3 regions of the Shewanella sp. CAL98-MNA-CIBAN-0140 genome follow, and region 1 is predicted to be linked to each of the others. Evidence: predicted binding sites of a transcription regulator. Region 1 holds the regulator's gene; each other region holds the start of a gene.
The links. Region 1 encodes sigma-54, which starts transcription at its own class of promoters, with help from an activator protein. Its sites were predicted from a motif close to GTTGGCACGNNNNTNGNNT; they were not measured.
Positions count from the first base shown of each region.

Region 1 (2,282 bases):
AGAAGAGTTCCATATTACCCATATTCGAGACAGCCTAGGCATGTCGTTATCGGGTGGTGAACGTCGTCGTGTTGAAATTGCGCGCGCTTTAGCCGCCAATCCAAAATTTATTCTACTCGATGAGCCCTTTGCTGGTGTTGATCCGATTTCTGTCATCGACATAAAAAAAATCATTCAACAACTTAAAAGCCGAGGTCTAGGAGTATTAATTACCGACCATAACGTACGTGAAACGTTAGATGTCTGTGAGCGAGCTTATATCGTCAGCCAAGGTAATTTAATTGCCGAAGGCACACCTGATGAGGTATTGAGCAATCAACAAGTTCGGGCGGTGTACTTAGGTGAACAATTCAAGCTATAGTTACTTTACGGGCCTTTAGTCTATCTAACTCATTTGATTGAACGATATCTAAACAGCGTTAAACATCATTGATGTACGTGACAATCCATTACAGTTTTATAAATTGTCACTTTTATGGAAATCATCTAGGGATAAGCGGTAAATGAAAGCGTCACTCCAACTTAAAATGGGTCAACACTTAACCATGACCCCACAATTGCAGCAAGCCATTCGCTTACTGCAATTATCGTCATTGGAGCTACAGCAAGAAATCCAACAAGCATTGGATTCAAATCCATTACTTGAAATAGAAGATGAGTTTTCTGAAGCAAAAGACCCCGTAAAAGAAAATCGCGACCAAGCTGATACAGACTTCAGTGACAACAGCATTGTCAATATTGAAAAAGACACCTCAACAGTCGACACAGCAGAATCTATGACCAAAGAAACCATGGATGATTTAGCCATGGATACTACATGGGATGAAGTGTACACCGCCTCGCCGATGTCAGGTTCAGGTAGTGCTAGCATGCGCGATGATGACATGCCGTTTCAAGGTGAAACCACCGAAGGTCTGTATGAACATTTAGAATGGCAGAAAAATCTCACTCCATTTTCAGAGACCGATCTTGCCATTGCCACAGCGATCATCGACGCCGTGGATGAACGCGGTTATTTAACCCAAAGTACCGACGATATTCTCGAAGCCATGGGTGACGAAAATGTTGAGTTAGATGAAGTTGAAGCTGTATTAAAACGAATTCAACACTTTGATCCCGTTGGTGTTGCTGCACGTGATTTAAGTGAATGTTTATTGATCCAATTAGCGCAATTCTCTAACACCACACCCCATATCGATAATGCCCGTTTGCTAATCAAAGACTATTTAACCTTAATTGCTGGGCGTGATTTTAGATTATTGATGCGCAAAACTAAGCTAAAAGAAAATGAGTTACGTGACGCCATCACCCTAATCCAATCACTCAATCCTCGTCCAGGCTTATTGATCACCGCCACCGATGACGAATTCGTTATTCCCGATGTCACGGTACTAAAGAAAAATGGCCGTTGGGTTGTAGAGTTAAACCCAGACAATATGCCCAAAATTGGCGTTAATCAGCAATACGCCGCCATGGCTAGAAGCAGTAAAAATCAGTCTGACAGTCAATTTATTCGAGGCCATTTGCAAGAGGCTAAATGGTTTATTAAAAGTATCGAAAGCCGCAATGATACTCTACTCAAAGTGGCAAATTGCATTGTGCAATTTCAGCAAGGCTTCTTTGAATACGGTGAAGAAGCCATGAAACCTATGGTGCTAAATGATATTGCTGAAGCAGTAGAAATGCATGAATCGACAATTTCACGAGTCACCACACAAAAATATATGCACACCCCACGTGGACTATTTGAACTAAAGTACTTCTTCTCTAGCCATGTCAGCACTGACGATGGCGGGGAATGCTCATCAACAGCAATTCGTGCTTTTATCAAAAAGCTGGTTGCCGCAGAAAACCAGAAAAAACCATTGAGTGACAGTAAAATGGCTCAACTTCTGGCAGAACAAGGCATAAACGTTGCTCGTCGTACGATTGCAAAATACCGAGAAGCAATGCTAATCCCGCCCTCAAACCAACGTAAGAGTTTATAACCTACAAGGTTGTGGAGGATTTTCTATGGATATAAATCTGACTGGACGTCATGTCGAAATAACTGAATCTTTACGTGAGTATGTTAATGGTAAATTTTCAAAGCTTGAACGACACTTCGATCAGATCCATAATGTACACGTTGTACTCCATGTAGACAAATTACAACAAAAAGCAGAAGCCAAAATCCACGTTAATGGCGCAGAGATTTTTGCTATGTCAGAAAATACTGATATGTATGCTGCAATAGACGCCCTGATCGATAAACTCGACCGTCAGGTAATTAAACACAAAGA
Region 1 covers NZ_JBEOPI010000005.1:74,904-77,185, reverse strand. Annotated here, with positions in the region: gene lptB (LPS export ABC transporter ATP-binding protein) at 1-361, shown strand, start outside; gene AAEY93_RS04180 (RNA polymerase factor sigma-54) at 504-1,988, shown strand; gene hpf (ribosome hibernation promoting factor) at 2,014-2,282, shown strand, end outside.

Region 2 (2,282 bases), on a different contig from region 1:
TGACGCGTAACAACTTTTTTCGGTATCCTATCACTTTTAAATTCATTGAATAACAGTTCAATTTGCCAGCGACTAGGGTAAAGCTTGATCACTTCTTGGCGACTAAACTTATTGTGCGGAAGTTAGTCATCCACCATAGATAACACTTTTATTTCTTAAGCAAAAATAATTCCATGCGACGTTGGTATCATCGCCAGTTAACATCAATCTCCGGACGCTGTGTTAGCGTTCCACAGCGTGGGTATATTCAACCGATTATCATCAATAAATTGTCTTGGCTGTTGTCTTGCAATGATAATTCCCATGACTATTGTGCTTGTAATTAGTTTCACCCCCGCTAAATCTACTTATTCCAATAGTTTTTTATCCTAGCGCTAGAGATCGTGTCTATGTACGCTAGCAAAAAAATGACACGTTTCTAGAAAAGAATAGCACATTCCCTAAGATTGAGCCTTTTTAGTAAATCATCCTTAGAATCCAATAAAAACCATCGCACTTTGTATGAGACTTGCCAGCACTTAACATGTTAAATGAAAATGAGGAATATCATCACCTCACATTATCGAGCAACTCTACTCCTTGCTGACCAAGCTTAACAAATTAGCCAAGCTATTACTTTAATCAATAACATAGCCTCTTTCAGCATTTATTGCGATACATTTTAGGACTATTCAGGTACTCAATTGGGGGGCTTTTTCAATAGAGTGAGCTCTAGATAATTAACATTACATAATGAATTCTGAGCAATGTTTCAGGTTTACATCAGAAAAGCGGCCTGCTTACTCACGGTTATTACCATAAGGAGTCTCGTCTAGCTCACTATCATGTGTCTTGGTCTAGCCATGATTCATTACCGCCAAGCAAGTAAGGGTGACCAAAGACTAGGCGGCCAGTGATCAGGTCTTTATTAGACTCTTGAGAGGACACTACCTTGAACGTGTCATTTTGACACGTGGGTGTTATTAAGACACCTTTTAGAGTTGTTAATATGACAACGACTAAACTTTAATTTAAATAATTACCCAATTAATCAGTTACTTAACTAGTTGGCATGCAGTCTGCATTAAAATATTTAACTTTATGAATTTGTAACTTTTCAATTTAATACAGGTGTAAATATGACAATTCACATTAAAAGTAATATCGACTGGGTTGGCCAACGTGATTGGGAAATATTGGATTTTCATGGCACTGAATATAAAACAACCAAAGGGACGAGTTATAACAGTTACCTTATCCGTGAGCAAAAAAATGTCTTAATCGATACCGTTGATCATCGCTTCAGCCTGCAGTTTATTCAAAATCTTGAGATGGAAATTGACCTAGATAAGATTGATTACATTGTTATTAATCATGCTGAAGAAGATCATTCAGGCGCGTTAGCGGCTCTGATGGCTAAAATCCCTAATACCCCGATTTACTGTACCGAAAATGCTATCGATTCCATTACTGGCTTACATCATCATCCAGAGTGGCATTTCAATATTGTCAAAACCGGCGACACGCTAGATATCGGTAACGGCAAGCAGTTGGTGTTTATTGAAACGCCTATGCTGCATTGGCCAGACAGTATGATGACCTATCTAACCGAGGATGCCGTATTGTTTAGTAACGATGCATTCGGTCAACATTACTGCGATGAGCATCTGTTTAACGATGAGGTTGATCAGATTGAATTGATGGACCAATGTTTACGTTATTACTCCAATATTTTAACTCCGTTTAGCTCACTGGTTACCGCTAAAATTAACGAGGTGCTGAGCTTTAATCTGCCAGTTGATATTATTGCCACCGCCCATGGCGTAGTGTGGCGCGATGACCCTACCCAGATTATTCATCAATATCTGCAATGGGCAGATAATTATCAGGAAGACAGGATCACTATTTTTTATGATTCAATGTCTAATAATACCCGCATGATGGCTGATGCCATTGCTCAGGGGATCCACGATGTTGATCCTGGGGTGTCAGTTAAAGTCTTTAATGTGGCCCGCCATGATAAAAATGACATCTTAGCCAATGTGTTCCGCTCTAAAGGCATATTAGTGGGTTCATCTACCATGAATAATGTGATGATGCCGAAAGTCGCTGGGATGCTAGAAGAGATCACCGGCCTGCGTTTTAAAGATAAAAAAGCCGGTGCCTTTGGCAGCTACGGTTGGAACGGCGGTGCGGTCGATCGTATTCACACCCGTCTTACCGATGCCGGATTTGATACGATTGTGGGCCTAAAAGCAAAATGGCGACCTGATGGTAAAGCCATGCGCGAATGCCGCGACCAT
Region 2 covers NZ_JBEOPI010000012.1:31,923-34,204, reverse strand. Annotated here, with positions in the region: gene norV (anaerobic nitric oxide reductase flavorubredoxin) at 1,119-2,282, shown strand, end outside.
Region 2: the regulator sigma-54 is predicted to act here: its motif matches at 1,046-1,064, upstream of norV (anaerobic nitric oxide reductase flavorubredoxin).

Region 3 (2,282 bases), on a different contig from region 1:
ACTCATCACAGTATTGAGGTTAAGAATTTCATCATTAAGATTTGAAATACCATCGACTGTGGAAAATGATGCCATTTGGGCAATCATTTGATCATTATCAACCGGTTTAAAGGGATCTTGCATCGACAACTGTTGACTGAGTAAAGCAAAGAAATCATCTTGCTTTAACATCTGATCTTTTGCTTCAGGTATCGCACTTTCTTCAGGTAAGCGAATTCCGTCAAGAAAAGGATTACCTGTGGTCGTGGTGGTCGTATTTGCCTGCACAGAATTTTTGGTTGTAGCACTTGTGTTTGAAGCACTACTGGACTGTTGCGGTAAAGACTGACTGTAAGAGTTAACGAGGCTCATTGTTACCTCCTTGAATAATCATACTATTTACCCATCCTTAACGTCTGTTGCAACATAGACTTAGTTGCATCAGCCACCTGAACGTTCATTTGATAAGAGCGTGATGCAGAAATCATATCGGCCATTTCTTCCATCACATTGACATTAGGTTTGTAAATAAAACCATCACCATCCGCCATTGGATGGTCTGGCGAGTATTCTTTTAATAATGGTTTGTTACTTTCGACAATGCCTTTAACGCTGACGCCAGGCGAACTGTCTTGCTGGCTATTGGCTTTTAGCATTTCGGCCTCAAAAACAGGATGACGTGCACGATAGGTTTTATCGACACTGCTTGACACCGAATCAGCATTGGCAATATTACTGGCGGTAGTATTCAAACGCACTGACTGCGCTGACATACCCGAACCAGACACATTGAAAATATTAAATAAACTCATGATTAGTCACCTCTCAATGCTTTACGCATGCCATTAAATTTGCCCTCAAGAAAGCCTAATGACATTTGATATTCGAGCGAATTTTGCATAAATGCTGCTTGTTCTTTCTGGGTATCGACGGTATTACCATCGCCAGTATCGGCCTGATTTGGTATACGATATTGAACATGTTGTTGACTTAACGCCGTTAAATCAAAATGTTTGTCTGTGGTTTGACTCATACTCAAGCCCTGTTGATGCGAGCTTGCCGATTTCATGGCAGCAGCAAAATTAACATCTTGAGCTTTATAATGAGGAGTATTGGCATTGGCGATATTACTTGAAATTACTTCTGCTCTTTGAGCTCGAATGCCCAAAGAATATTGGTGAACACCTAATGCATTATCGAAATTAATCGCCATAAAATTGCCTCCATCAGCTAACTGATAGTAATAAAGCAAGGGTTATGCCAACAATTTAATTTTTAAACGAATAAAAGACAAAAACAAACATGCCGACGAATGCCGGCATGATAAATAGCTTAACTTGTTATTTTATCTATATTTTCTTTTGGTAATAAATACCAGGATTACAGCGAACCATATTAAACTCATCACTTAAGCCTGCTAGAGATTCTGACGCACCCAAGAATAAAATACCTTTAGGATTAAGTGCGGCAGCAAATTGCCGCAAAATTTTAGTCTTTGCCTCTGGCCCAAAATAAATCAATACATTACGGCAAAAAATAATATCGTACTTACCTAATAAGCTATAACTTTCAAGTAAATTATGTGCTCTAAAGTTAACTAAACGCTTAACATTATCTTTCACTGTCATGTTGCCCGACGGTAAAGCATCAAAAAACTGACGTTTACGCTCTTCAGACAAGCCACGAGCCAGCGCTAAACCATCATATTCAGCATTCTTACAGCGCTCTAACATTGATGGTGACAAGTCCGTTGCCTGAATCGTCGCGCCGCCCGGTAAAGCACCGGGTTTACGCTGTTGATATTCCAACACTGTCATCGACAAAGAGTAAGGTTCTTGCCCAGAAGAACATGCCGCAGACCATATTTTTAACGGTCTGCCAAGCTTACTGTATTCAGGCAATAGAGTATTATTAAGTAATTCAAACGGATAACGGTCTCGAAACCATAAGGTTTCATTGGTGGTCATTGCATCTATCACTTCAGCACGCAGTTGACGTTCTATCGGTTTCATCGACTTTTTAACCACCTCAGACAAAGAAGGTAAATTATGCTTCCCCATCAACGGCGCTAAACGACTGCGGACTAAATATTGTTTATTCTCACCTAACACAATACCGCTATGCTGCTCTAAAAACAGCCTAAATTGATTGTACTCTGCTTCAGCAAGTGATTTATCTGTCACATTAACTTCCTAATATGTGGCCGATGAGCTGAGCATCCAATATTGTTCAATATTAGAGGCTTATAAACTCAAATGTTTGTTAACCGCTGAGGCTAATTCATCGGGGTTAAACTTAGCAAT
Region 3 covers NZ_JBEOPI010000007.1:27,500-29,781, forward strand. Annotated here, with positions in the region: gene flgD (flagellar hook assembly protein FlgD) at 1-351, opposite strand, end outside; gene flgC (flagellar basal body rod protein FlgC) at 375-791, opposite strand; gene flgB (flagellar basal body rod protein FlgB) at 794-1,192, opposite strand; gene AAEY93_RS05265 (CheR family methyltransferase) at 1,329-2,162, opposite strand; gene AAEY93_RS05270 (chemotaxis protein CheV) at 2,223-2,282, opposite strand, start outside.
Region 3: the regulator sigma-54 is predicted to act here: its motif matches at 1,226-1,244, upstream of flgB (flagellar basal body rod protein FlgB).